4 regions of the Planococcus plakortidis genome follow, and region 3 is predicted to be linked to each of the others. Evidence: riboswitches for the same ligand, from Rfam matches in the RefSeq annotation. Region 3 holds a riboswitch; each other region holds the start of a gene.
The links. Region 3 has a riboswitch for S-adenosylmethionine ahead of mtnK (S-methyl-5-thioribose kinase). Riboswitches for the same ligand answer to the same signal wherever they lie in the genome.
Positions count from the first base shown of each region.

Region 1: another riboswitch for S-adenosylmethionine. It lies ahead of BBI15_RS03700 (transporter substrate-binding domain-containing protein); the one in region 3 lies ahead of mtnK (S-methyl-5-thioribose kinase).
Region 2: another riboswitch for S-adenosylmethionine. It lies ahead of BBI15_RS15925 (ABC transporter substrate-binding protein); the one in region 3 lies ahead of mtnK (S-methyl-5-thioribose kinase).
Region 4: another riboswitch for S-adenosylmethionine. It lies ahead of BBI15_RS03760 (5-methyltetrahydropteroyltriglutamate--homocysteine S-methyltransferase); the one in region 3 lies ahead of mtnK (S-methyl-5-thioribose kinase).

Region 1 covers NZ_CP016539.2:712,269-719,848, forward strand. The annotation lists gene BBI15_RS03690 (amino acid ABC transporter ATP-binding protein) at 1-53, opposite strand, end outside; gene BBI15_RS03695 (amino acid ABC transporter permease) at 68-751, opposite strand; gene BBI15_RS03700 (transporter substrate-binding domain-containing protein) at 815-1,660, opposite strand; SAM riboswitch class I at 1,775-1,879, opposite strand; gene BBI15_RS03705 (vWA domain-containing protein) at 2,124-2,771, shown strand; gene BBI15_RS03710 (lysozyme inhibitor LprI family protein) at 3,018-4,727, shown strand; gene BBI15_RS03715 (DUF1643 domain-containing protein) at 4,738-5,247, shown strand; gene BBI15_RS03720 (carbon starvation CstA family protein) at 5,335-6,771, opposite strand; gene BBI15_RS03725 (Gfo/Idh/MocA family protein) at 7,118-7,580, shown strand, end outside.
Region 2 covers NZ_CP016539.2:3,199,859-3,207,438, reverse strand. The annotation lists gene BBI15_RS15945 (amino acid ABC transporter permease) at 1-152, shown strand, start outside; gene BBI15_RS15940 (amino acid ABC transporter ATP-binding protein) at 152-889, shown strand; gene mmuM (homocysteine S-methyltransferase) at 931-1,884, shown strand; gene BBI15_RS15930 (alpha/beta hydrolase) at 2,048-2,815, shown strand; SAM riboswitch class I at 2,916-3,018, shown strand; gene BBI15_RS15925 (ABC transporter substrate-binding protein) at 3,299-4,879, shown strand; gene BBI15_RS15920 (ABC transporter permease) at 4,973-5,917, shown strand; gene BBI15_RS15915 (ABC transporter permease) at 5,941-6,771, shown strand; gene BBI15_RS15910 (ABC transporter ATP-binding protein) at 6,785-7,580, shown strand, end outside.
Region 3 covers NZ_CP016539.2:240,206-247,785, forward strand. The annotation lists gene BBI15_RS01300 (2-hydroxy-3-keto-5-methylthiopentenyl-1-phosphate phosphatase) at 1-181, opposite strand, end outside; gene BBI15_RS01305 (2,3-diketo-5-methylthiopentyl-1-phosphate enolase) at 178-1,401, opposite strand; SAM riboswitch class I at 1,472-1,585, opposite strand; SAM riboswitch class I at 1,900-2,052, shown strand; gene mtnK (S-methyl-5-thioribose kinase) at 2,130-3,320, shown strand; gene mtnA (S-methyl-5-thioribose-1-phosphate isomerase) at 3,317-4,378, shown strand; gene BBI15_RS01320 (sugar ABC transporter substrate-binding protein) at 4,375-5,457, shown strand; gene BBI15_RS01325 (sugar ABC transporter ATP-binding protein) at 5,497-7,005, shown strand; gene BBI15_RS01330 (ABC transporter permease) at 6,977-7,580, shown strand, end outside.
Region 4 covers NZ_CP016539.2:725,464-733,043, reverse strand. The annotation lists gene BBI15_RS03775 (cytochrome P450 family protein) at 1-973, shown strand, start outside; gene BBI15_RS03770 (phytoene desaturase family protein) at 1,085-2,587, opposite strand; gene BBI15_RS03765 (class I SAM-dependent methyltransferase) at 2,824-3,417, shown strand; SAM riboswitch class I at 3,673-3,778, shown strand; gene BBI15_RS03760 (5-methyltetrahydropteroyltriglutamate--homocysteine S-methyltransferase) at 3,877-5,004, shown strand; gene ade (adenine deaminase) at 5,245-6,987, shown strand; gene BBI15_RS03750 (hypothetical protein) at 7,161-7,517, opposite strand.

The DNA of each region.
Region 1 (7,580 bases), 470 kb from region 3:
TTTAAGACTTCATTGTCATTAAAGTTTTTGCTGAGCTGATCAACTTTAATCATTTTCAAAACTCCATTCATGTCACGACATAACGATTTGCTTTTTTCTCTAAATAATCCTGCAATACGGTGACAACAGAACAAATTGCCCAATAAATGAGTGCCACTAGAATATACAGCGTCAAGCTTTCATAAGTTTGTCCAACCACGACTTTCGCCCTGTAGAACATCTCGGAAACAGTGATGACCATTGCTAATGAGGTGCCTTTTATAATATCCATGAAAATACTGGATAAAGGAGGCAGAGCAATGCGTGTACCTTGTGGCAAAATGATACGGCGCATAGTCTGCCAGTAAGTCATTCTGAGAGTTTCCGCAGCTTCCCATTGACCTTTTGCTACCGATGAGATCGCCGACCGAATCACTTCTGCCGTATATGCGGAGAAGTGGATACTGATGCCGATGATGGCAGCTGTCAGTGGTTGCATATCGATACCGATCATGGGGAATCCGAAGTATAGGATGAATAGAATAACAAGAAGTGGTGTTCCGCGCATAAATGAGATGAATAGGCGGGCGGGAAAGGACAGCAAAGTTAGTTTATTCATGCGGGCAAGAGCGACGAACAACCCTAGAAATAGAGCAAGAAGCATGCTTACAATTGCGATTAATAAAGTATACCAAGCTCCTTCCAGGATAAACGGAAGAGCCTCTATTGCGACTTCTATGTTAAAAAGATATTCCCATTTAAAATCAGACATATTTTATCTCCTTTAGATGTGCAAGATAGAAAAAAGAGGAATCAAAGGATTCCCCCGGCAGGATTATTCAACATCAACTGGTTTTGTGACGTCAGCTCCTAAAAACTCAAGCGAAATTTCCGTTACGGTGCCGTCTTCAATTAATTCTGTTAGGGCGGCATCAAGTTGCTCTTTCAATTCCGGGCTGTCTTTTTGCATCACTAAACCACTGCTGTTAGGAGAAAACTTTACATTTTCAGCAAGCTTTAATCCAGGTTTATCAAATTGTTCCAGTGCTTGAATCAATACTAAATAATCATTGAGTGTAGCGTCAACGCGCCCTTGCACAATTTCAGGAAGCACAGTATCTGAACCGGTATAGACTACTACTTCAGCGCCTTGTTCTTTAGCATAATCCGAGTAATTGCTCGTCGCGGCTCCACCAACTTTTTTACCTGCTAAATCATCCACTGTGTTAATGCCAGAATCATCACTTTCCCGGACGATAGCTGATCCATAGGAATGCTTGACGGGAACTGTAAAATCAAATTTCTCGAGGCGTTCTTCTGTAATTGAAAAATCATTTGCTGCCACATCGATTTGGCCATTTCTTAATGCGGGCAGAAGACCGTCAAATTCCATCGTTTTAAATTCAACTTCAAGGCCCAGCTTATCTCCAATCGCCCGAACTACTTCCACATCAAATCCAGTCAACTCTTTCGTTGTTTCATCGAAGTAGGTAACCGGGAAATATAAACCTTCTGTACCCACCACTAATTTGCCTGAATCCTCAATTTGTTCCCAGGAATTCTGTTCGCCTGATTCAGAAGCGCTGGCAGAGCTATTGGACTCCTCATTTCCGCACGCAGCTGCAATCAATGCTGTTGTTGAGATCAGTGTGAAAAGCAAAAACTTTTTCGGCTTTTTCATATGTATGACACCATCCTTAATGAAATTAGCGCAACAGCAATGATTCTTCATGAAACCAAACAAAAAACCTCTTCAATAAGAAGAGGTTTGCATCTCAAAAAAAGATTTCAACTCTTCTTATCTCTCAAGCGATTCGCTTGCTGGATTTGGCACAGTACTCGAAAAGAGTCCGCTGCCGAGGTTTCGTAGGGCCAATCCCTCCACCTCTCATGATAAGAATGTATTAACTATTCAGCTATATTAGAACCATACCATCGACATTTAATTAGGTCAATATGTATTCCTATATATTTAGTGGGTTTTATTTTTTGAAAACATTTGAAGTATATAGCTGCTCTGATTTACGTGAATTGTGTTGTGGAATAAGGTGCTTGGTTCGTAAAAGGTCGCTTTCGAAGCGACCTTTTTTCTATGCGAAAATCGTATCCTTGGGGTAGCAAGTAACCCAAAGGAGGAAACGAAGATGAAAAATGAAACGACGGAATTGGTATTTATTCTCGACAAGAGCGGCTCGATGGCGGGGCTGGAACAAGATACGATCGGCGGCTTCAATGCCTTGATCGACAAGCAGCGAAAGCTCCCTGGCGAGGTCCGCGTGACGACGGTGCTGTTCAATCACGGATATGAATTGTTGCACGACCGGATTTCGCTCGAAGGCATTTCGCCGATGACCGATAGCGATTACGAAGTAGGCGGCATGACGGCTTTGCTCGATGCGGTCGGCTCGACGATCCAGAAAATCAGCAACGCGCAAAAAGGGACATTGGAAAAACACCGGGCCGGCCGGGTGATGTTCGTCATCACGACGGATGGCCTGGAAAACTCCAGCTGTGAATACACGTATAGGAAAATCCATGAAATGATTGCTTCCAAGAAGGCGAACGGCTGGGAATTCATGTTCCTCGGGGCGAATATCGACGCGGTCGCGACCGCAAAGAAATTCGGGGTCGATGAGGATTTTGCGGTGGATTACCATGCGGACGCGAAAGGGACGGAATTGAATTACCAAGTGTTGAGCGAAGCGGTGAGTTCGTTCCGGACCGGGAAAAAGATTAGTCGGGAATGGAAGCAGGAGATTGAACGGGATTATGAAGCTCGAGGAAAGAAATAAAGTGAAAAAAGAAAAGTGATTTGCATTTAAAATATTGAAGAATCCGTAATATACTCTGACCCATCGATAAAAGTTTTGATTAAATGCACTAAAAGCACTAATTTATATTTCGATATTAGGGAGTAATGTTATAATTGAGAAGGTTAATATTCGTTACTTAATAATCAAAGATATTACTCTTCTATGCTTTTAGTTTTAAAACTAATCTAAAATACTTTTAATTGAGTGAGATGGGAGATTTCCATAGTGGCAAAAGTTGTAGGGAGAAAAGCTTTAGAGTTTGCATTAGAAACTGCACAAACTGATGCGCTTAAAAAAGGTTTAAAAGGCGAATTAACCTTATTGAAGGTCCTGGAGTCAAAGTTAACAGCTAGCTCAATAGTGATCTGGGATCCTAAATTTCTAGAATTTAAGCCAGACATTTTAATTATCGATCCGAATTTAGGCTTTGTGTTTGTAGAAGTAAAGAATTGGTCACTAGCTTTCGTAGATCAATTTTTTAGCAACGGTAAGTCAGCAACAAAAAAAGGAATGAAATATCCTCTTGGGCAAACAGATAATTATATAAATGAACTTCAGAGATATATTAATACGTTAAGAAAAGATCAGTTAGACATTTATCGTTTGACATCTTCTTTGGTAGTTTATACTGGCTTTTCGAAAGAAGAATTTGAAAAAAGAATAGAAGTGAAAAGTTGGAAAGAGGAAGACTTTCAAAACTATTATAAAAAACATCTGTTTTTAGAGGACTTTGAATACGCTGCATTTCGTAAATTACAATCATCAAAGAAGTTCAATAAAAGTGTCACTCAGGATTTTACCATTGGAGAATTGAGATATATTGCCGATTCACTGGGAGATGATGATGAAGAATTTGAAATGAAAAAAGTTCAGAGTAGGTACTCTGAGAATGGAGTTGCAAATCAAAAATTTATAAGGAGGCATGAAAATAAGGTCACTAAAAAAGTAAGAAAGCTGACCTATTCATTGTCTGCTTTAGCGATTTTTTCTCTACTTATGTTCCTTATTATCCCTCTCGGTGCTGATAGTAATGAAAGCTACGATAAGGCGGTTGAAGATGCTAAATTCGCTATGGCGAATGGGGAATACCAAAAAGCTTTGGGTTTATATGAACTGGCTGTGAATGAAAAACCAGATGACCATGAGACAAAGTTTTTGTATTGGTCTTTACGTTTATTGAACGAATTAACTTTAATAGCTGAAAATGGAGATCAAGATAAGGTCATAGAAAAAATTGATAAATTAAGAGAGACAGATAAAATACCACACCATTTAGAAAGGCATTATCAGGAGTTGTATACAGTAAGTGTCGAAAAGCAGGAGCACGAAAACAAAGTAAAAGAAGGAATAGAGGAGATTGGAATTCTCGTTGCTAGTCAGAAGTTTGATCAAGCTCAATCTTCACTAGATAACTTGAAGACAGATCAATTAACGAAAGAAGAGTTGGATGAAAAAGAAATCAAACTTCTTGCCCTAGCTGAACAAATTGAACAGGGGCAAAAAGAATTGTTAAGGAAACAAGAGGTAGCCGCTGAATCTGAAATTTTAAAAAATCCGATAAAAACAGAAGGGCTAAGTAATAAAAGTGTCTATATGGATAAATTAGGGGGAATTGAAGCTGGATTGGCAGATTTGAATTACTTATACCAAGCTGGCGTCACTTCAAATATTTTAGAAGCGGAATATGAAACTTTGAAAAGATGGGATGATGCTTTAAATGAAATATACGGGGTGTTAAAAACTACCTTAAGTCTTGGGGAGATGGATAGATTAAGAGTTGCGCAGAGAGAATGGATAGTATACAGAGATTATGAAGCGGAGCTTGCTTCCCAAGCATTCGAGGGAGGCACTTTTGAAGAGGTGACACTCGTGTCAGTAAAGCATCAAATAACACGCGATCGTTGCTATAGCTTGGTAGAAAATTTTATGAAATGAGGAGATGGATGTGGCAAACAGAAACTGGAAGTGCAATGAAAAGGTCGAAGCGATTTTCGATAGTTCAAGTGAGTTGGATTGCAAATATCGGTATCTTTTGAAATGTGATTGGGATATTAGTTTGCCCAAAGTGACTTTTGTTATGCTGAATCCTAGTGTAGCTGATACAAATATATGTGACCCAACTTTAAGTAGGTGCATAAATTATGCTAAGAAGTGGGGGTACGGAGGAATTAATGCTGTGAATTTATTTGCTTACATTTCTACGGACCCTAAACAGTTGAAGAAAAAAACCGATCCAGTTGGAAAACTGAATGATAAATATATTATCGAAGCCGTAGAAGATTCGAAACTTGTAGTTTTTGCTTGGGGAACAGAGTATGGAAAGCTAAATAATCGTAATCGGAAAGTTGTTGCTTTATTAAAGACCTATAAGCCACACTGTCTCAAGAAAACAAAAGATGGTGATCCATCGCATCCCCTATATTTAAGTAAAGATTTAACCCCGATTTCTTATTAAAACAAAGCGAGTTGAGCATCTGACATATAAAATTTAAATGAAAAAAGATGAGCCCAAGCAAACATGCTAGAGCTCATCTTTTTTTATTTAAACAGCCTCAACTTCCGAATCCACCTGCTTCGCAGCGCGGTATTTCACAATCTGCGCCACATACCACAGGGCAACAGCCAAGGTGATGACCGAGCCGATCATGGCGGCGATGTGGTATTCCATGTTTAAGCCTTCAGGTGCATAGAAGATGTACATGGAGATGACGCCTGTCATGAACATGGCCGGCACACCGCTGATCCAGTGCATTTTGTAGTTCTTGAGCAAATACATCGTCGCGGTCCACAGCATGAAGGTCGCGACGACTTGGTTGGTCCAGCCGACATAGCGCCACAGGAAGGTGTAGTCGATCGTCGCCATGTAGAACGTCGGGATGGCGAGTGGGATGGTGATCAATAGGATTCTGACGGTGCCGTCGGTCTTGGTGAATTTCGACAGCAGGTCAGATAGGATCATGCGCGACGAGCGCAGTGCGGTATCGCCCGTCGTGATCGGCAAGATGATGACGCCGAAGATCGCGAGGATGCCGCCAAGCGTGCCAAGGAGCGAGATCGAGATTTCATTGACGACGCCAGATGGCCCGCCAGCTGCAAGTGCTGCGCCGAGTCCTTCGGTGCCGTTGAAGAAGGTCATGCCGGCAGCCGCCCAAATCAAGGCGATGATGCCTTCGATGACCATGGCGCCGTAGAAGATTTTGCGGCCGTCGGTTTCTTTTTTCATGGTGCGGGCAATGATCGGGCTTTGCGTGCTATGGAAGCCGGAGATTGCGCCGCAAGAAACGGTAACCATCAATAGCGGCCAGATTGGTAATTCGCCTGGATGCAAATTGCTGAAGGTCAAGTTCGGCATTGGTTTTCCTGAGAACACGAGTGCCACGGCTACTGCGATGGCCATGAACAACAGGATGCCGCCGAGTAGCGGGTAGATGCGGCCGATGATGCGGTTGATCGGCAAGATCGTTGCAAGAACGAAATAAGCAAAAATAAGTGCAAGCGCCCAGATAAAGGAGATCGGCGTGATTTGGGCGATCAATTGAGCAGGGCCAGCCGTGAAGGCAGCCGCTACGAGCAGCATCAACACGAGCGACAAGCCGTTGATGAAGACTTTCGCGTTCTTTCCGAGGTAGCGCCCGACCAGTGTCGGGAATTGCGCTCCACCGTGGCGCATCGACATCATGCCGGAAAAGTAATCGTGGACGCCGCCAGCGAAGATGCAGCCGACGACGATCCAGATGAAAGCGACGGGGCCGTACAATGCGCCAGCTACAGCGCCGTAGATCGGGCCAAGGCCTGCGATGTTCAACAGTTGGATCAAATTGCCTTTCCACCAGCTCATCGGCACGTAGTCCATGCTATCGGCCTGCGCATAGGCGGGCGTTGGCGTTTTGTCGTCGACGCCGAATACCTTTTCGATGAATTTCGAATAAAACATGTATCCCAATATCAATAGTGCAAGTGCTGCGAAAAAAGTAACCATATGCGTCGTCCTCCTGATGTCAGTGATATATCGTATACACATAATAGCATCTTTTTCAGAGAATTAAAGTTAATATTTTGAAAAAACGAATATTTCTATTTATTTATAGCAAACAAACAGAAAGTTGATAAGAGATGTTAATTTGGAAGCGTATTCAATGGGTTTGGAGGACTAAGAGGATTTTAACAACTTTTAAACTAGGATAATAAATCTTGAATTTAATTATCCTAAGATAAAGATAAAAGTCTGGGAGAGGACATGCTTTCAGGAAAAGTGAAGTGTGTGACACAGCGGCGTGATTGCATTATGCTTGAAATCAAGTACATATAGAGAAGAGAGAACTGACATGAAATTCGGAATCATTGGCACGAATTGGATTACCGATCGATTCATCAAGGCAGCGAAGCAGCACCCTGATTTCGATATCGGTGCCGTGTATTCGAGAAGCGAGGAGACGGGACACGCGTTTGCGGATAAATACGGGGTGGATGCGGTCTATACCGACATGAAAAAAATGTTCGAGGAAGGCGGGATCGACGCGGTCTATATCGCTTCGCCGAATGCGTTCCACGCCGAACAGAGCCTGCTCGCGATGCAAAGCGGCGTGCATGTGCTATGCGAAAAGCCGGCCGTTGTCAGCCTGGACGAGATGGACCGGGTGATTGCGGCTTCACAGGAAACCGGCATGACTTATATGGAAGCGATGAAGTCGACCGTGACGCCGGCTTTCCTGCGCCTGAAAGAAGAACTGCACAAGATCGGGCCGATCCGCCGCTACGTGTTCCATTACAACCAGTATTCGTCCCGCT
Region 2 (7,580 bases), 300 kb from region 3:
GGCAGGCAAAAATCCTCGGCTCCCGCGGCTTGGCGTTCTTTGAAGTGTATATCGCCGTCTCGATCGTCTATTGGATCTTATGCATTGCCGTCGAGCGCTTATTGGTGAAGATCGAGAAACGTGCACGCAGATATGAAAGAGGGATTGCCTGATGATCAAATTGGAGAACTTGCATAAATATTACGACCGCCAGCATGTTTTGAAAGGGATTGATTTAAGCGTCGAGAAAGGTGAAGTGGTGGCGGTTCTCGGGCCAAGCGGTTCCGGGAAATCGACGCTGTTGCGCTGCATCAATTTTTTAGAAGAGCCAACGAGCGGCATCGTGGAAATCGGCGGCAAGCGGGTGGATGCGGCGGCCGCTAAGAAAAAAGAAATCTTCGCGCTCCGGACCGCCACAGGTATGGTGTTTCAGCAATATAATTTGTTCAAGAATCTGACGGTGCTGCAAAATGTCTCCGTCGGGTTGACGAGCGTCAAGCGGATGAAAAAAGACGCCGCTGACAAAAAAGGCATCGAGATGCTCGAGCAGGTCGGCTTATCGAATAAACTGAGCCATTACCCTGCGCAATTGTCCGGCGGCCAGCAGCAGCGCGTCGGCATCGCCCGTGCGCTCGCTTTGGACCCGGAAGTGCTATTATTCGACGAACCGACGTCTTCTCTGGACCCGGAACTGGTCGATGAAGTATTGGCCACCATCCGCCGCGTCGCGGACACCGGCAAAACAATGTTCATCGTAACCCATGAATTGAGTTTCGCGCGGGAAATTTCAGACCGCGTCATCTTTATGGAAGACGGCGTCATTATCGAGCAAGGCACGGCTGAGCAAATTTTCACCAAGCCCGCCGTCGAAAGAACGAGGCAATTTTTAGGGAAAGCCGTCCAAGGCTGAAAAATAAAGTGTAACGACTGAGAGCGGAAGGATGATTTGGAATGAACCCGATTGAACAGATATTGAACGAGTTCCCGGTCCTGATTGTGGACGGGGCGATGGCGACAGAGCTTGAGAACTACGGATGCAATTTGAATGATTCCTTATGGTCCGCGAAAATATTGATTGAAAATCCGGAGTTGATCAAGAAAGTGCATGTGGATTATTTCGAAGCGGGAGCGGACTGTGCCATTACGGCCAGTTACCAGGCGACCATTGAAGGCTACCGGGAAAGAGGGCTGACAGAATCACAAGCGATCGCGTTGATCACGAAATCTGTCCAGCTGGCAACGCAAGCACGCGATGAGTTTTGGGACGCTGCAGCGGATCGTTCGGATAGGCCGAAGCCTTTAGTGGCGGCCTCTGTCGGCCCGTACGGTGCGTTTTTATCGGACGGGTCTGAATACCGCGGCGGCTATGCGATTGGCGAAGAGCAATTGGCTGCATTCCACAGAGAGCGCATCCGTGTGCTGGTCGAAGCAGGGGCGGATGTGTTAGCATGTGAAACTTTGCCATGCCTCGTGGAAGCGAAAGCGATCGTAAGCGTGCTGGAAGAATTTCCGCAAGTGTCTGCCTGGTTCACGTTCAGCGCGAAAGATGAGTTCCATATTAGCGACGGGGAGCGGATTGCAGATTGTGCGAACTGGCTCGATGTCCAGCCGCAAGTGGCGGCGATCGGCATTAATTGCACAGCGCCGCAATTTATCGGATCCTTGATCCAGGAAGTGAAAAGCGCATCTTCCAAACCGGTCATCGTCTATCCGAATTCCGGCGCCACTTACGACCCGGTAAGCAAAACCTGGAGCGAAGAACCGTCGGCTGGTGCGTTTTCAGCCAATTCGAAAGCCTGGCATGAAGCAGGAGCTGACATCATTGGCGGCTGTTGCAGCACGACGCCCGCTGATATTGCAGCGATTGCGTCATGGGCGCGCCAAGGGAAGCCTTCGGAAGTTTAAAGCATTAAGGGAGCGCCTGGTGTGGTTGATCGTTCATTTTATAAAACCTAGTTGACAAGTAGGTTTTAAATATAGTCTAATGTGAATAAGCTTTTTTCGCACTACTTCACATTAGGGGCAGCTAGTGGGCCTCCTGATTTTAAACAGCTGAAGGAGGGATTGCATGAACGAACAATATCCTGTCATCCAAGGGGCAGAAGCCTTCTTTCTGAAAGGCGGCAGCACCGGCATCCTATTGTGCCACGGGTTTCTCGGCACGCCGCAAAGCGTCAGGGAATTAGGCGAAGCGCTCGGCAAGCAAGGCTATACGGTTTCCTGTCCGCGGCTGCCGGGCCATGGCACCCATTTCAAGGACCTGCAACCATTCTCTAATGAGGACTGGTTCCAGAGTGTCGAGCAGGCCTATTTAGAACTCAAGCAAACATGCACATCGGTCTTTGTCATTGGGCAATCGATGGGCGGCACCTTGAGCTTGGATCTGGCCAGCCGCCATTCTGAAATCCAGGGCATCGCGTTGATCAATCCGGCGATCGACATCCCGCAATTTGAAACTTACCGCAGCCGCCCGGCCCATGCTTACGTCACAGAAGATGCGCCCGATATCAAAAAAGCGGATGCGGTGGAAATCACTTACGGGCAAGCGCCGGTCAAAGCGTATCAGCAATTGCTCGGCTATATGGATGCTGTCCGCGCAAAGCTCGGCGAAGTCCACTGCCCGGTTGTGTGTTTCCAGTCGCTTGAAGATCATGTCGTACCGCCAGCCAACACCGATTATATTCTCGGCAAGGTCGGTTCAGAACACGCGTTCAAGCACGAACTCCATAATTCCTATCACATCGCTTCCATGGACCATGAATTGGATTTTATCGTCGCCAAATCTATTGAATGGATCGAACAGTCGAGTGTTTTGCCGACAGGACGGCAAGCGTAAACCAAATCGAATTTCAACGTCATGTAAATAAATTCAATTTCTTCAAAATAATGTTGACAAGCTGGATCAAGGGCCGTAACATGAACTTTACAATTTAATCATCTTATCGAGATTGACTGAGGGACTGGCCCTGAGACGTCAAAGCAGCAGACCGCAATGCGGCACTGTGCTAATTCCTTGTACCGCGAGTACAGAGATAAGAGAGGCGATCGAACGTATGAAACCACTCCTCTTCTTGTCGAAAAGAAGAAGGGGTTTTTTTATTACGTTAAAACCAAGTAAACAGGTAAGATAAATTATTTTTAGCGAAGGAGGTGCCTTCAGTGGACAAATGGTTTTCGAAATCCCGTCGGAGCTTGAGCGGCAGATTGGCGCATCAACACTTCGACGCTTCATTGAAAATCTGGGAACTTGGATAGGCTTTTAAGCAGTTGCATACATACTCGAAGCATCATTATTTTTTAAATCATAAGGAGGAACATCGTGAAGAATATCATCTTTTTAGTTATCACGTTAATTGCACTTATCGGATTGGCCGGTTGTTCCGGCAGTGAAGCAAGCCCATCAGATTCAGGCGCAGCTTCAGAACCTGTAGAAGGCGGAGAATTGAATGTGGCGATCGGCGCAGATCCGAACACGCTCGATTGGATGTATACAGGGGAAAGTGCCGCTCGCAAAATCGGCTGGCATATTTATGAAGGCTTGTTTGCCTTGAACCAGGATTTTGAAGCGGCACCGCTGCTCGCAGAAGATTATGAAGTGAGTGAAGACGGAAAAACCTACACGATTGCTTTGCGTGAAGGCGTAACTTTCCATAACGGGGAACCAGTAACGGCAGAAGATGCCAAAGCGTCCATCGAACGTTGGCTGAAAGTGTCATCTGTCGGCAAGATCACCAACGACCACGTTGAGTCCGTGGAAGCAGACGGTTTGCAGTTAACCATTCAATTGAACAAAGCCTATAGCTCTTTACTTTCCGACTTGGCTGCCCCAAAATCGGCTGCCGTCATCTTGCCGAAAGAGGTCGCTGAAGCGGCCGGCGAAAAGCCGCTCGACCATGACCAGTATATCGGCACCGGGCCTTTCCAGTTTGATTCGTGGAAGCGCGGCGATGAAATCGTACTTTCCAAATACGACGACTATGCATCCAGAACCGATGAGACAAGCGGTTTGACGGGAGAGAAAAAAGCGTATGTGGATTCGGTCCATTTCAAGATCGTCAAAGACCCTCAAGTGGTGGTTAATGGCTTGAAAACCGGGCTTTACGATTTCGGCGATGAAGTGCCGCTCGATTTGTACGAAGTGATTGAAAGCACGCCGAATATCGAAGCAGGCACCGCCACTAACGGCTATACAGTGTTGACGCCGGATAAATCGGAAGCGCCTTTCGATGACCTGCAAGTGCGCCAGGCATTGAACGCGGCGCTCGATAAAGAAGCAATTGCCAAAGCGACATACGGAAACGAGGAATTTTACGAATTGGACGGCGCTTTGTTCACGCCGAACCAAACCGCACTATATTCGGAAGAAAACACAGACGGCTTCCTGTCCTATGATGTGGAGGAAGCGAAACGCTTATTGGCAGAAAGCAGCTACGACGGCGAACCGATCAAAATCATCTTCTCAAGCGATTCCAACGACTATAAGAAAATTGCCGAGATCGCTGAACAGCAGCTTGAAGCAGCCGGCTTTGCGGTCGAGCTGGAATCCTATGAATGGGCAACATACCTTGAGAAATGGGGAGAGGCTTCCAATTGGGATCTAGTGGTCGTTGGATGGTCCCCGTTCTTCTCGCCGAACCAGGCAGGCATGTTGAGCCAGGATTCGAACAGCAGCGGCTGGTACAACAGTGAGAAATGGCAGGAGCAAATCGCCAAGTGGGCACAAGCGGAATCCGAGGAAGAGCGACAGCAGATCCTCGCCGGCTTGAACGAAACGCTCTATGAAGAATTGCCGTTTGAAAAAGTGACGAACATCTCGAACTTGAATGCGCGCACAACCGATATCCACGACTATAGCGAATGGTACGGCCCGCGCTTCTGGAATACGTATAAAACCAATTAACGACGAGCCATCAAACAGGATAATTAAGAGAAGAAAATCGTCAGGAACGATGCTGGCGATTTTCTTCCTTTTATGGAGAAGGGGGAACACGCAATGCTGAACTACACGATTCGCCGGTTGTTATCGGTGATTCCCGTCATGCTGGTCGTCAGTGTCATCGTCTTTATGATCGTTCATCTGACGCCCGGCAACCCGGCGTTCCTCATTTTAGGGGAGGACAGTTCACCGGAAGCGATTGCTGATTTGGAGCGTGAACTGGGCTTGGACCAAGCGCTGTACGTCCAATTTTTCAATTGGTTTTCACAAGTCATCACGGGGGATCTCGGAACTTCCGTTTACTCTTCGCAATCGGTGACCTCGCTGATCGCTGAGAACTTCGGGCCGACCTTCAGCCTGATGGCGCTATCGACGGTGATTTTGCTCGCCATTGCCATTCCGGTGGCGATCCTCATCGTCGCGCTGCGCAAGACCGTCTTGGATCCGATTTTCACATCGGTTTCCTTGTTCGGTGTATCTGTCCCGGAATTCTGGCTCGCGACGCTATTGGTGCTTGGCTTCGGCGTCGCGCTGCCGATCTTTCCGGTAGCTGGCTATGTGCCGTTTGCGGAAGGGGCGGATGCGTGGCTTCACCATATCCTCTTGCCGTCGTTTGTGCTGGCGATCGTCGAAGTGGGTATCATCGCCCGGATGCTGCGCGACAGCATGCTCGATTCGGTCAATCAGGATTACATCAAAACGGCGCGCGCGAAAGGTGTCAAGGAACGCGAAGTATTGATGCGCCATGTCTTCGTCAATGCCTTGATCCCAACGACCACAGTGCTCGGCGCTACGGTGGCCGGCTTGCTCGGGGGCACGGTCATCATCGAGACTTTGTTCACGATTCCGGGCATCGGCCAGCTCTTGGTCGATTCCATCCATCGCCGCGATTACCCTGTCGTACAGGGAATTGTCCTGTTCATTGCCGGCATTTATGTGTTCGTCAATCTGTTAGTGGATTTGCTCTATACATTCCTCGATCCGCGGATCCGCTATGATTGAACATTTGGAAGGAGACAAAACCGATGCTTACTAAGAAAACGAATCTATTGGCACTCGCCATGCTGGTACTTGTCGCGCTTGCAGCGATCACCGCCAGTTCCTGGCTGCCGTTTTCGCCAGCCGCGATTTCCCCGGAACAGCGCTTGACCGGCCCATCATCAGCGCATTGGTTCGGCACTGACGATTTCGGGCGCGACATTTTCTCGCGGACCATCGTCGCCGCTCGGGTTTCTTTGTCTGTCGGCGTCGTCGTTGCGGTGCTATCGACGGTCATCGGCACCGTGATTGGCTTAATCTCCGGCTATTTCCACAAAGTGGATTTTGTGCTGATGCGAATCATTGACGGCTTTCTGGCATTTCCGGCGCTAATCCTTGCGCTTGCGCTGGTCGCGGCACTTGGCGGCAGCATCACCAATATCATCATCGCTCTGACACTGGCATTTTTCCCGGTCATGGCGAGAGTCGTCCGCTCGGCGACGCTGCAAGTGAAAAACCAATCCTATATCGAAGCGGCACAGACGACCGGATCGAGCCATGCGGTAATTATTTTTAAATACATATTGCCGAATATTTTGTCCCCGGTCATCGTCCAAAGCACCTTCATTTTCGCGAAAGCCATTTTAGCGGAAGCGGCTCTCAGCTTTCTTGGCGTAGGGGTCAACCCGTCCACACCGACTTGGGGCAATATGCTGCAGGAAGCACAGATTTACGTGACCATCGCGCCTTGGTATTCCATTTTCCCGGGCCTTGCGATTGTCATCACCGTTCTGGCTTTGAACTTGCTCGGCGATGGGCTAAGAGACAGTTTTAATCCACATCAAGCGAAACGCAAGCGCAAAACGAAGCTTGCCTGAAAGGGGTATTCGAATGCTGCAAGTAGATAATCTTCATGTCCATCTCGATACACCGGGCGGCCTCGTGAAAGCGGTCGACGGCGTGTCCTTCTCCATCCAAAAAGGAGAGACCATCGGCATCGTTGGGGAGTCGGGGAGCGGCAAAAGCGTGCTCGCCCATTCCTTGATGAAGCTCAACCCGGAACCGCCTGCACTATATCCGGAAGGCACGATCTATTTTGAAGGCCAGCCGGTATTGGAGATGGGCAAGACGGAACTGAGAAAACTGCGGGGCAATGACATCGCCATGATTTTTCAGGATCCGATGTCGAGTTTGAATCCCGTATCCAAAATCGGTAAGCAATTGATCGAAGCCATTCAAGCGCATCAAAAACGGCCGAAACAGCAAGCACGCGAAAAAGCGATTGAGTTATTGGAAGACGTCGGCATTGCCGATGCCAAAGCGCGCATGAACAGCTACCCGCATCAATTTTCGGGTGGAATGCGCCAGCGTGTCTTGATCGCCATGGCGCTTGCTTCCAATCCGAAACTATTGATTGCGGATGAGCCGACGACGGCGCTGGATGTCACGATACAGGCGCAAGTTTTGGATTTGCTGAAGGGCATACAGGAAAAATACGGCACGGCCATTCTCGTCATCACCCACGATCTCGGCGTCGTGGCTCATTTAGCTGACCGCATCTTGGTCATGTATGCCGGGAAAATCGTTGAATCGGGAAGTGCTGAAGATATCTTCTATAGAACGTCGATGCCGTATACGTGGTCGCTCTTGCGTTCGGTCCCGGTCATTCGGGAAGGCGGCCCAGAGC
Region 3 (7,580 bases):
CGGAAGATGGCAGCAAGGCAAACATTTGCTGGACGCCTTCGCATATGGAAATGCGCTGATCGAGAATTTGATCTTTTATCGGCGACCAACCCGGCGGATCGAACTCTTTCATGATGGCGATCAAATTATCGCGGGAAGTCACCGTCCCGTCGAAGTCGCAAAATATGACCGGCTTGCTCATACGGTTTCCCCCCATAATGCTAACGCTTTTTGTAATTCGTCCTGTTGTTTGGCGGCTTCCGTTAAAGCCTGTCCTTGCAGTGCGGCGTCGATCGCTTGGCGGAACGCTTTGCCGCCAGCAGCAGCGCCGTCTGGATGGCCATGGACGCCGCCTCCGGCATTGATGATGCTGTCAACGCCGTAGTCTTCTAACAATAGCGGCACGAGGGCGGGGTGGATGCCAGCGGATGGCACCGGGAAGCTTTGCTTCAAAGGGCCTTCGCTGACCAGTTCCTGACCGAGCTGCAACGCCGTTTCTTTCTCGAGGGCGACGCTGCCGTAAGGGGACGGGAACAAGCTGAAGTCAGCTCCTGCCAGTCGTGTCAGTTTGCCAAGTGCAAGCGCCGTGGACACGCCGTAAAAATCGGATGACGTATACGCGCCGCTGAACGCAGGATGCGCCATAAGCGGGAGTGCCACTTCTTCGTCTTCTGCCAGTTCCTGCAAGACGTCGAATCCGTAGGCATGGACATTGAACAACAAAGCGTCCGCCCCGAGTTCACGTGCCCGCCGCGCCTTGTCGCGCAAGCTTGATGTCCGTCCGGATAAATTGACGGCATACAGCGTGCGATGGCCGGTTTCTTCGTACACTTCGTCTAACACATGACACGCTGCGGTAACGCGCTTGTCAAACGGCGTCAGTGGATTGTCGAATAAAATCTCATCGTCTTTCACCAAGTCGACGCCGCCGAGTGCCTGTTGGCGAAGTTGATCTGATAGATAATCGAGATCGCGGCCGATGACGCCCTTGAAAATACTCATGGCGAGCGGGCGCCCGTTGACACCGAGCGTTTCGCGAATGCCGTCGATCCCAAAACGCGGGCCCGGAAACTGGCGGAGCAGTGATTCTTCAAAATCCAAATCGATCAATTTGATCTCGCCGTCGAGAGACAGCTTGCCAAAGACGGTCGTCAGGATGGCGGGCAAATCCGCTGAGAAGTTGGCCGCCGGGTAATGGATTTTCAGGCGTGCTTGGATGACGCCTTGACGTGCGGGGTGGGTGACATGCGGGAATTCTTCGACCGACACGACGCGCCCTTTATGTTGTTGCAATTGCTGCTGCTCGAGCAATGGCAGATCGGTCCACGAACCGACCGTCAAACCGAGTGCAATGGCTTCTGCTTTTTTTTCGAATGAACCGGCTTTGCCGAATAATTGATATGTCGCGATAACACCGCTCATGAATAACCCTCCTGCTTAGTGGACATAAAAAAACCTCTTCGCAAATAAGAAGAGGTTAATGATTAACGCCTTCTTATTTCCCAGCCAATCGATTGCGTTGGCTGCAAGAATTAGCACCGTGTCCATGATCGGACCGGTTGCCGGGCTTCGTAGGGCTTGTCCCTCCACCTGCTCTGAATAAGAATAGATTATGAAATTATGGCTGTTGCAAAGTAATTCTGATTATTTCATGACAGACAGTATCTGTCAACGGAGAAAATCAAAAATGTCTGAAAAATGTCAGCTGATCACTTCAGGGTGCGTTCTCTAGAAAAAGGCATGCCCAACCGGCTGCGGGTATTTATGAAGAGTGCAGCAAGTAATCGATGAACTAGGAAACCCGAGTATGAAACTCGCCTTTAGCGGAAAGGTTTTCGTTTTTTCAAAATATTTTATTGACAATGAATTCTGAATCGTGCTAGCATTCGTTTCAGAACTTCATAAATGTTGCATAGCAAACTCTTATCAAGAGCAGGCAGAGGGAAATGGCCCGATGACGCCCAGCAACCGACCGTAATACCGTTGTGAGACGGGGCGCTTTGGCGCCGGGATTCGATCCCTTAAGGCACGGTGCTAATTCCATCAGAAATGTACATTTCTGAAAGATAAGAGGCATGGATCTCTTATTCTGCGCCTCTTTCTTTCGGGAAAGAGGCTTTTTATTATTCCACAGAAAAGAGGCAATCAATATGACACTTACAGCACCGTCTACATACAAAGCATTGACTGAACAAGAAGCGATTCGGCTGGCACAGAGTTTGGACGTTTTTGCGTCGTCCGCAACATTGCAATGTGAAGAGATCGGCGACGGCAACTTGAATTACGTATTCCGCATCACCGACTCCGCCACTGGGCATGGGCTCATCATCAAACAAGCCTTGCCGTATGCGAAAGTCGTCGGCGAAAGCTGGCCGCTGACACTGCACCGGGCGACCATTGAAGCAAATGCCTTGAAGCTGCACGGCAGCCTCGCGAAAGGCCGCGTGCCCGAAGTGTATGCGACGGACGCTGCGCTTGCTGTCACCGTCATGGAAGACTTGTCGCAGTTGACGATTTTGCGCAACGGCCTGATCGACGGCAAGCATTACCCGAAGCTTGCGGAACATATCGGCAGTTATTTAGCGCACACCTTGTTCCATACCTCGGATTTCGGTTTGCATCCATTCGAGAAAAAGCGGCTTGCGGCTGAGTTTTCCAATCCGGAACTGTGCAAGATCACCGAAGACCTCATTTTCACCGATCCGTTTTTCGACCATGATACCAATGATTTTGAAGAGCCGCTGCGCGAAGCGGCACAGGCGATTTGGGATAATGAGCCGCTGAAATTCGAAGTGGCCAAACTAAAGCGCAGCTTTTTGACAGAAGCGGAAGCACTTTTACATGGCGATTTGCATACCGGCAGCATTTTCGTCGACGAAGACGATACGAAGGTCATCGATCCGGAGTTCGCCTTCTACGGGCCGATCGGTTTTGATATCGGATTGTTTCTCGCCAACTTGATCGTCCAGGCAATTACGCGCAGCGGCGAAGAGCGCGAGCTGATCGTGCAAGACATCACCCAAACGTGGCAGGTGTTCGAACAGCAATTTTCAGGTTTATGGGAAAGTGACGGAATCGAGACCTATAAAACGACAACCGGCTACCGCGAATACGCCATCGAAAAAATCTTCCACGATGCGATCGGCTTTGCTGGATGTGAATTGATCCGCCGGACGATCGGATTGGCACATGTTCGCGACTTGGATGACATCGCTGACGAGTCGACCCGAATCGACCGCAAGCGGCAAACTTTGAAAGCCGGGGAAACATTGATTCAAACGCGCCGGGAGTATCAGTCCATCAAGCAACTCGAAACGGCGATCAAGGAGCTGAGCAAATGACCATCCCGATATCGGTCATCTGGAAAGATGAACAACTAACCATTTTGGATCAGCGGCTGCTTCCGCAGACCGTCCACTATGAAACGCTTGAGACTTTGGAACAAGTGCATGAAGCGATTTTTCAGTTGAAAGTGCGCGGAGCACCGGCGATCGGCATCGCAGCAGCTTATGGATTGGCACTTGCGGCAAAACGCCACGACACGGCAGATGTCGGGTTGTTCCGCCATCGTGTAAAAAAAGATGCTGATTACCTCGTGGCATCGCGCCCGACAGCGGTCAATCTGGCCTGGGCGATCGCACGGTTAGTCAACCGGATCGAACAGGCAAAAACGGTCACGCAAGCAAAAGCGCAGCTGATCGAAGAAGCCCAACTCATCCGCGACGAGGACGAAGCGGCATGCCGCAATATCGGCGAACTTGCACTTGAGTTGCTCGCAGACAAAGAAAAAGTCATGACGATCTGCAATGCCGGGTCGATCGCGACAGCCAAATACGGCACTGCACTCGCACCGTTTCATCTCGGCCAAGAGCGTGGCCGTGAGTTTGAAGTGTACGCATGCGAAACGCGTCCGCTATTCCAGGGGGCGCGCTTGACCGTTTGGGAGTTGCAGCAGGCAGGAGTCGATGTCACGCTCATCACCGATAGCATGGCAGCGCACACGATCGGCGCAAAAGGAATCGAAGCGATCATTGTCGGGGCGGACCGCATTACGGCCAACGGCGACACGGCCAATAAAATCGGCACGCTCAACTTAGCGATTTTGGCGCATGCATACGGCATCCCTTTTTATGTAGCGGCGCCGGTGTCGACATTCGACTTATCGCTTGAAACAGGGAGCGCCATCCCAATCGAAGAACGGGCAGCGGAAGAAGTGGCTGCGATCGGCACGCAACAAATCGCGCCGGCCGGAACGAAAGTGTTCAATCCGGCTTTTGATGTCACACCGGCCAACTACATTACGGCGATCATCACCGAACGCGGCGTCATCCGCCCGAATGATAGACAAATAATCGAGGCCCAGCTTTATGCGGAGCCGCTAAAAGGAGAAACGATATGAAAAACAAATCAGCATGGTTCATTTTATTCGGATTCGTATTCGCCATCTTGCTCTCAGGATGCCAACCAAAAGGAGAAGCGACAGCGGAAGAAAGCACTCCGGACGATCAGCAAGCGGCAGTGGACCATCCGCTTTCAGACAAGAAAATCGCACTCATCATGCAGCAAAATCTTGGGACTTTTTCTGCACAGTACATTGCAGGCGTAGAAGAGCAAGTGGAAAAATTCGGAGGCAGCGTGACAGTGTTTACTTCAGATGGCGACCTCGCGAAAATGGCGTCCAATCTGGATGCCTCGATCAACCAAGGATTTGACGCGATATTGATCGACCACGGAACAAAAGAAGCATTGAATCAAGGCGTTGAACGCGCAGTGGAACAAGATATTCCGGTCGTCGCTTTTGATGCAGGCGTTGATGTCGATGGCGTGGTATCGCTCGAGCAGGGCGATCAGTTGATGGCAGAGTTGACGCTTGAAAAGTTAGCTGCAGATCACGGCGGGGAAGCCAATATCGTCAAAATCTGGACAGCCGGTTTCGCGCCGATGGAACGGCGCCAAGTGGCATACGAACAGTTTCTCGCTGACAATCCAGGCATCCAGGAAGTGACGGCATTCGGTGCCGCGACACAAAACACGGCGCTCGATACGCAAGCGCAGATGGAAGCAGTGTTGAAGCAATACCCTGAAGAAGGCGAAATTACAGCAGTTTGGGCGGCATGGGACGAATTTGCCAAAGGTGCAGTCCGGGCCATTGAACAAGCAGGGCGCGACGATATCAAGGTATACAGCATCGATATGAGCGATGAAGACTTGCAGATGATCCAAAAAGACGGCAGCCCGTGGGTCGCATCGGCTGCGGTTGATCCACAGGATATCGGGCGCATCCAAGTGCGTTATGCGTACCAATTGATCGGCGGGGAGACACCGGAAGAACAAGTGACGCTTGAACCGATCTTCATCGATGCGGACAAATTGCCGGAGACGGCCGTGACCACAGAAGAATTGGGCGAATACATCGAAGGCTGGGGTGCGAGTGAACAAGGTTACAGCGCAGCATTGGAAGACCTAGAAGGGCGCTAAAGAAAAGCGCTGCTGATTTTCGGGAGGGGAGGCAAGCGAATGGGCGGCCAGTTATTGGAGATGCAAGCGATCACAAAGGGTTTCGGGCCTGTCAAAGCCCTGGACGGCGCGGCGTTTACGCTGGAGCGCGGTGAAATTCATGCCTTGCTTGGCGTCAACGGCGCCGGCAAAAGCACATTGATCAAAGTATTATCGGGCGTTTATCCACAAGACGCCGGAAGCATCCGGCTAGATGGGACAGAACTCGCACTCAATTCACCAAAAGCGGCGAAGAAGAACGGCATTTATTGTGTGTACCAAGAAGTCGATACGGCGCTCATTGCGGATTTGAGCGTCGCTGAGAATATCTTGCTCGACAGCTTTGCAGCAGCGGGACCCTTGTTCGTCTCCAAGCGAAAAATAAGAAGTCGAGCGCGGGAAGTGCTGTCGCGCCTCCAATCCGAACACATCGATGTGGAGCAGAAAGTGTCGCAATTGAGCTTAGCGGACAAGCAATTGGTGCTCATCGCCCGTGCGCTGGTCCATTCAGCGAAAGTCATTATATTTGATGAACCGACGGCTCCGCTGTCGGTCCATGAAGCGGACAAGCTGTTCTCGGTCATCCGTTCGCTCAGTGCACAAGGCGTCGGCTGCATTTTCATCTCGCACCGCTTGCCGGAAGTGTTCGAGCTGTGCAGCCGGATTACCGTCATGCGCGACGGCCGTCATGTCGCTGGGTTCCTTACAGCGCAAGCCGAACAGCAGGAAGTCGTCGAAGCGATGCTCGGGCGCGCGCTGAGCCGTGAGTTGCAGCACGTAGAACATGCCGTACGAGATACGTTGCTGACAGTGAAAAACTTGTCTGACACAAGGAAATTAAAAGAAATCTCATTCACGGCAGCATCCGGTGAAGTGGTCGGGATCGTCGGGCTGGTAGGAGCGGGAAAAAGCGAACTTGCTAAAGCGCTGTTCGGCGCTGCAGAACAGGTGAGCGGCAAAATTTCGCTCGGCGGCCAACCGCTGCGCTTGAAGCATCCAGCTGACGCGATCAAATCCGGCATCGCGCTCATCCCCGAAGAACGGCGCAAAGAAGGGTTATTCGTGCATGAATCGCTTGAAGCGAATGCCAGTTTCCCGAATTTGCGCAAGTTCTCCGGGCGTTTGTTTATGAACAAAGTAGAGGAACAGCGATTTGCCCATTCAATTATTGACAAACTGAACGTCAAAACTTCCGATACGACAACACCACTCACCCATTTGAGCGGAGGCAACCAACAAAAAGTGGCAATCGGCAAATGGATGTCTTTGGATTCGCGTTTGTATCTGTTTGACGAACCGACAAAAGGCGTCGACATCGGAGCGAAGGTGGACATTTTCCATTTGATCCGCGAGTTGGCGGAAAGCGGAAAATCCTGCTTGTACTTTACGAGCGAAATACAAGAAGCGCTTGGCATCTCCGACCGCATTCTCGTTATGTGCGACGGCCGCATCGTCAAGGAATTAACAAGGGAACAAGCGACCCAGGAAAGGATTTTGTTATATGCAAGCGGTGGAGAAGAAGCTGTCTAAACAGCATACGACACAAGAGAAAGTCATCGGGTTTCTGTATAAATACGGGGCGATCGGTTTACTCGCCATCATCATTTTATATTTCAGCTCCATCAGCAGCGCCTTTTTCAGCTATGGCAACTTCACGGATATCCTGCGGTCGATTTCCATCGTCACTTTGTTGGCGCTCGGGGTCACGTTCACATTGGTGGTGGATGGCTTCGATCTCTCTGTCGGTTCAACGATGTCTCTGTCGACGGTATTCACGGCATCATTGATGGTGTGGTACGATCTGCCGCTGTGGCTTGTTCTTTTGTTGCCGCTAGTGATCGGTGTGCTCGTCGGTTTGTTCAATAGTTTCCTGATCGTTATCATCGGCATTCCGGATTTGCTGGCGACGCTCAGCATGATGTACATTGTCGCCGGGCTGCACCGGACCTATACGGAAGGCTACTCGATTTACAATTATATGCCGCTGACATCTGGAGGCACGGCACCGGGGGAGATGTCTTCTGCATTTTTATGGATCGGACAAGGGCATCTACTCAGCTTGCCGGTACCGGTGTGGATCATGCTCGCTGTCGTTTCGGTCGCCT
Region 4 (7,580 bases), 490 kb from region 3:
GATGAGCGTATTCACCCAGAACATGCTGTTTTCCGACCCGCCCGACCATAAACGGCTGCGGGGCCTCGCCCAAAAAGCGTTCACCCCGAAAATGATTGACGGCATGAAGCCACGCATACAGGAAATCACCGACGACTTGCTCGATGGGTTCGAAGGCAAATCGAGCGTCAACTTAATTGATGAATTCGCCTTCCCGCTCCCCATCATCGTCATTTGCGAAATCTTGGGCGTGCCCTCACAGGACCGAGATAAATTCCGGACTTGGTCGAACTCGCTCATCGAAGGCACGAGTGGCGAAGCAGGCGTTAGCGTTTATGAGCATATGAATGAATTTGTCCGCTATCTCGGTGAATGGTTCCAAAAAGTGCGCCAACAACCGGGAGACGACTTAATTAGCCGATTGATCGAAGCTGAAGAAGCAGGCGACCGGCTGACGGAAAAAGAACTGTACGGCCTCGTGTCCCTGCTGATCATCGCGGGGCATGAGACGACCGTGAACTTGATCGGCAATACCGTACTTACGCTTCTGAATCATCCCGAACAGCAGCAGGAATTATGCATCCAGCCTGAACTGATCGGCCAGGCCATCGAAGAGTCGCTGCGCTTGAACGGGCCGGTCGAATTCAGCACGTCAAGATGGGCCTCGGAAGACCTGGAATTCGGCGGAAAAACCATCCACCGGGGCGATTTGGTCATCGTTGCGCTGAACGCGGCGAACCATGACCCCGAGCAGTTCGATAACCCGGAACTGTTCGACATCCACCGCGAAAAAAGTGCCCATCTGGCATTCGGAAAAGGCATCCATTTCTGCCTTGGCGCCCCGCTCGCACGGCTTGAGGGCCAAATCGCGATCGATGGGCTATTGAAACGCTTTCCCGGCATGGCGCTCGCCGTTCCGGAAAACGAACTCGACTGGCGTCCCGGCATGATCGTCCGGGGCGTCCGTGAACTGCCGGTGACACTCGGAAAATGAACATGCAAAAAGGCGGTGCCGACGACTTGTTAAAGTCATTGGCATCGCCTTTTGAATTGTAAGTAGCATAAGCCGTAAGAACGGAAAAAACCGTCTCAGGATTGTAGATTTTTAATTGTTTTGATTATCGCGCTTGACGATCTTATCGCTCACTTGCTGGCCGCTCAAGGTCACCATCGGCATGCCGCCGCCCGGGTTGACGGTGCCGCCGACAAAATACAGGTTGTCGTATAGTTCGCTTTGCTTCTTGTGCTTGAAGCCGCCATTCTTGTTCTTGTCGGAGACGGTTCCGTAGATCGCGCCGCGGTCCGAACCGTAGATGCGCTCGATATCATGCGGTGTCCAGACGTCGCGCACGACGATATTGTCGCGCAGGCCGTCGAGCCCCATGCGTTCGAGCTTATCGATGACACGCTCTTCGAATTCCTTGTACTGCTCCGGTGTGAACGGATTGTCCTGGATATACGGGATATGCGGCAGGATTTTAATATTTTCATGCCCTTCTGGCGCCTGGCTCGGGTCGGTCTTATTGACGTTGACGAGATAGATTGTCGGGTCGTCCGGCAGCTCGTGGCGCTCGAATACTTTGTCCATCTGCTCTTTTAAATTGTCCGAGAAGAAGAAATTATGGTGGTTCAATTGTGGATAGGTCTTCTTGACGCCGAGATGCAAGACCAGCCCCGAACTTGCCGGTTCGTATTTCTTCTCCAGTTTGTCGACAAACTCATGTTCCGCCTTGACCATTTTTTGATAGAACGGGATGACTTCCATATTCGATACGTAATAATCAGCGGTTTGGAAGCTTCCGTCTTCGAGTTCGACACCGGTGATCTTGCCTTCCGCGCTCGTCAAGGCGCGGATCACGCCCATCCCGGTATGGATCTGGACGCCAATTTCGCGGGCCAATCTTTCCAGGCCGCCTGCCAGATTGTGCATGCCGCCCGGCACATACCAGCAGCCTTGCGCATGCTGCATGTAAATCATCATATTGAGCACGGCGGGTGCGCTATACGGCGAAGAGCCGACGTATTTGACGTAATACGACAGCATGTCGCGCAAATGCGGGTTCGTGATGCGTTTGGAGATTGCGCTATACATCGTCGAAGTCAAATCGAATCCTGTCAAAGTCGCGAGGATGCCGTTTTGGGCGACCGCTTCTTTCGGCGACTCGAAGCCTTCCTTCAAATAGCTGCGCTCGGTCGTCTCGTAAATCTTCTTCGCGTACTTGAGCAATGCGTAATATTCCTTCATGTCCTTTTTCGACAAAGCCGGGTTCGCCCGCTCCATCAAATGAAGATCGTGATACAAGTCGATCACCGTACCATCCGGGAAAAACGAGCGCCACTCGCGCTCCAGGCGCTGCATCGGCACATAATCCGCCATGTTCTTCCCGCTGCCCTGGAACAGGCGGTCAAAGATATGCGGCATCGTCAAAATCGACGGGCCCAAATCAAAGCCGAAGCCGTCCCGCTCCAAGCGGTTCACTTTCCCGCCGATATGCCCGTTCTTTTCATACAACGAAACTTCATAGCCTTTTTGCTGCAATGAAATCGCCGCCGACAAGCCCCCAAGGCCTCCCCCGATCACGATTACGGATTTTTTCGCTTTGCCCATATATGTACCGCCCCTTTTTTAATGAAATATGTATCGCTTTTTACTTTAAAACCGCCTATATGGAAATTTCTTTAACCCTCAGCCAATATCCTTGTTATTCCCTTCATCATAAGCTTAAAAACGCATATTGTATAGTTTTTGTATAATCCTATACGAGCTGTTCATTAGAGGAGTAGATAAAGCCCCAGACGGGAAAGTGAGAAGAATAGTAAGCAAACGAAAAAGGAGCTGATAAGATGGCTGGATTCCTGCCACATATATACGACACGGCCATGAAGCCGTTAGAGAAAACCCGCTTTGAGAAGATCCGCAAAAACCTCGTCTTGCAAGCGACGGGGCACGTGCTCGAAATCGGCTTCGGGACGGGCGCGAACTTCCGCTATTACCGAAATGCCGAACGGGTCGATGCCATCGAACCGAACCCGGAGATGGGCAAACAAGCCGGCAAACGCATCCGGAAATCGAAAACACCGATCCATACGTACGAAGCGATTGCTGAAGAACTGCCTTTTGACGATAACAGCTTCGATACCGTCGTTGCGACATTGGTGTTCTGCACAATCCCTGACCCTGTCAAAGCACTTGAAGAAATCTGCCGCGTCAGTAAACCGGGTGCAAAGATCCTCATGTTCGAACATGTCAAAATGGACCAGCCGGTCATGGGCAAAACCCAGGAAGCCTTGACCCCCGTCTGGAAAAAGCTCTGCGACGGCTGCCATTTAAACCGCGATACGTTCGATTTGGTGAACCGTTCACCGCTGGAAATCGTGAATGTGGAATCCTATTACGGCGGCCTGTTTTTGACAATTGAGAGCAGGAAACCCCTATGAATTGCAGCTGCCCCGAATTGTAGCTGTCCCTGTGTCCGGCACAATTATGACTATTTATCAATTAGCATGAAAATTCACGACGACATCCGAAGAGCTATCTTTTTAAGCATTTCATATTCACCCATCTTGTATACGGTATCTCTTGAATTGTGTGATGCACAGGGACACAAACAAAAAACTCCCCTCTCCCTTGCAATTGTCCGAAGATTGCTTTAATGTGAACATCAATCATTTACAACTAACTCAATAATCGATTTCTTATCAAGAGAGACGGAGGGATTTGGCCCTGTGAAGTCTCAGCAACCGCCCTGATCCAGGACAAGGTGCTACTTCCAATAGGCGATAGCCTAGAAGATAAGAAGAATGCATTTCCCATAAACGGGGCTTTCTTCTTATTTGAAGAAAGCCCCATTTTTCATTTCCATCACCTACACTAAAAACAGAAAGAAGGAATTTCACATGACCCATTCAACTATTCAAACAAGCCCTAAACTAACTACAGCACCATTCAAGGCGGATCACGTTGGGAGCTTATTGCGCCCCGACAGCATTCACGAAGCCCGCAAACAGTTCAAGGAAGGTGCCATTACGGCAGATCAGCTGCGGGAAGTCGAGACGTCGGAAATCAAGCGCATCGTCGACAAGCAAATCGAAGTCGGGCTCAAAGCCGTGACGGACGGCGAGTTCCGCCGCACGTTCTGGCATACCGACTTCATGTCTCATATCAACGGTTTCGAAGGCTATACGCCGGAAAAAGGTTATCAGTTCAAAAACGTCGAAACCGAAGCCTACGACGTCCGCAATACCGGCAAGATTTCATTCAATGAAAATCATCCCTTCCTCAGCGATTTCGTCGAATTCAAGGAAATCGTCGGCGGCCGCGCCGTCCCGAAACTGACGATCCCAAGCCCGAACCAATTTTTCAACCAAGGCATCCGCAACGAAGAAATCTATCCGGACCTGGAAGACTATGCGAAAGACGTTGTCCAAGCATACCGTGACGCTCTCAAAGCGTTCTATGACGCCGGTGCGCGCTATATCCAAATCGACGATGTCTATATTGCCGGGCTGTCATCGCCCGACATCCCGTTCAACGACGGCAAATACAACCGCGACTATTTGATCGACTTGGCGCTTCGCGTGGCAAACGGCGTGCTCGAAGGCAAACCGGAAGACCTTGCCGTGACGACCCACTTGTGCCGCGGCAACTACCAATCCGACTGGGCATTCGAAGGCAGCTATGCATTGATCGCCCCGACCTTGTTCGCCAAGGAAAAAGTCGATGGCTTCTTCCTTGAATACGACGACGACCGCTCGGGCAGCTTCCAGCCACTCGAGCACATTCCATCAGGCGGCCCGAAAGTCGTACTCGGCGTTTTCACATCGAAAAACGGCGAACTCGAAGACAAACAAGCGATCAAAGCACGCGTCGCAGAAGCCGCAAAATATGTGCCACTCGAGCAACTGTGCATCAGCCCGCAATGTGGGTTCGCTTCGACGCATCACGGCAATCTCCTGACCGAAGAGCAGCAATGGGACAAACTCCGCTACATCGTGGAAGTTTCCGAGGAGATTTTCGGAGAATAAATGGAGAAAGCAAGCGCGAATTTGCGCTTGCCTTTTTTTGACGGGAATTGTGTGTAACACAGGGGCCGATTCAAACCGGAATCCACTTCCCACATGTTTTCTGCGTTTTGAATTGTGTCTGACACAGGGACACCTCAAACATTCCTCTCTTTTTTGCTAGAGCTTGAAGCCGCCCTGCTGTAGAATAAAGCAAAACTCGAATCTCCTTGAATACACAAGCGAGCAGCAAAAGGAGCGTGAATGGACTTGAAAAAAGCCCAATTGAAAAACAGGATCGACGTTGCCAACAAACGGAAAAAAGCAGACCTCGTCATCCGCCATGCGTCGATTGTCAATGTCTTCACGAAAACCTTGACGACCGGAGACGTGGCGGTCAGCGATGGCGTGATCGTCGGAATCGGTGAGTATGAGGGCATCGAGGAAATCGATGCCAAAGGAAAGTTCATCGCACCCGGCTTGATCGATGCCCATGTCCACATCGAGTCGTCGATGGTCACGCCCCAGCAGTTCTCGCAAATCGTGCTGCCGCACGGCGTGACGACTGCCATTACCGATCCGCATGAAATCGCCAATGTCAGCGGGACGGACGGGCTTGAGTTCATGCTGAAAGATGCGCGATCGGCAATGCTCGATATTAAAATGATGCTGCCGTCGTGTGTCCCGGCGACGCCATTCGAGAATGCGGGAGCCCGGTTGTCTGCGGGCGACTTGCGGCCTTTTGCCGGGCGCGATTCAGTGCTCGGCTTGGCGGAAGTGATGGATTTCCCCGCCGTATTGAATGGAGATGAAGCGATCCTCGATAAACTCCTGCTGAGCAATCAAATCGACGGCCACGCAGCGGGACTCAGCGCAAATGATATCAATGTTTACGGCACCGCCGGCATCTTGACGGACCACGAATGCGTGACGAAAGAGGAAATGGCGATGCGCCTTGAACGCGGCCTGTACGTCATGCTGCGAGAAGGTTCTGTCGCGAAAGACCTGCACGCTTTACTCGAAGGCGTAACCGAACAAAATGCGCAGCGCTGCTTGTTCTGCACAGATGATAAGCACCTTGATGATCTGATCGAAGAAGGCAGCGTCGATTACAACGTCCGGACAGCCATTCAGTATGGCATCCACCCCATCACCGCCATTTCCATGGCGACCTTGAATGCTGCCCAATGTTTCGGGCTTCATCATAAAGGTGCCATCGCTCCTGGCTATGACGCAGATTTTGTCTTGCTCGATAATTTGGAAGACTTCACGATTGCTGAAGTCTATAAAAGTGGGCAGTTGGCGGCGAAAGACGGCCGCTATGCAGGGCCCGTAAATACAGACTGTGACAGCTCCTCGGTGCGGGAAACAGTACGCATTGCCGAACTGTCCGCAGACATGCTGCAAATTCCAATGGGCACGAATGCGGCCGCACATATTATCGGCATCAACCCGAACAAATTGATCACCGAGCATTTAATAGAAGACGTGCCAGTCGCTGACGGCATGTTTGTTTCGAATCCGGCAAGCGGCCATTTGAAAATCGCCGTCATCGAACGCCACCGGGCGACCGGCAACATCGGGCTCGGCATTGTCAAAGGGCTCGGCCTCCAAAACGGCGCCATCGCGACAACCGTCGCGCACGATTCGCATAATGTCATTGTGGTCGGGACGAATGATGACGATATGTTAGCAGCAATCAATGCACTCCAGCAGCTGCAAGGCGGTTTGGCGGTCGTCCAAAATGGCGAAGTCCTGGCCAGTTTGCCGCTGCCGATTGCCGGCTTGATGTCCGACAAACCGTTTCCTGCAGTTTATGAGCAGCTGAAGACAATGGATCACAGCCTGCTTCAGATCGGTGCTCCAACCCATTTCAATGCCTTCCTGACTTTATCGTTCCTGTCGCTGCCGGTCATTCCCCACCTGAAACTGACCGACCGGGGATTGTTCGATGTCGCGAAATTCCGGCATATTTCTGTTCCTGTCCCTGTGTCAGACACAATTTAAACGTAAGGAAATGACTGAGAGTATGGATATGGCGGAGTTTATCTCTTGCGCATGACTGAATTCGTCCCTGTGCACCACACAATTTAAGCAAAAAAAAGAAGCCCCTCCGTATTTTCGGAGCGGCTTCATTCTTTTTCATATTTCGCCCACTATGTGCAAAACAACTTAACAAATCATGGCCTTAACTCATCAACAATAGTTTGCAAACCTGTTAAATTTCCTTTATTGAGAGTGGAGTAATAATCTATATGCTTCTGTACAGCATTTAATGCATTGACGAAGCGCTGTTCACCGTAATCTTTTCGAATACTCTCCAACAAAAACTTGTTTGTCTCATTATTAAATGCCCGTTTGTATTCTTCTCCACTCATCATAGCCAGAAAAATCATGATGTACGCTTGCGCAGATCCTTCGTTCATTCCCGAAATTCTATTGATTTCAATCTTCCCGTTATTTCTTGTAAGATGTCCTGCAAAAACTCTTTTGGCTATCGGGTATGCTTTTTCACTCATCTCCATAGTAATTTTCATAAGTTTCCCCCTATTCATCTTTAAAAACATTTAACTTAATTAATACATTTTAACTATTAATTT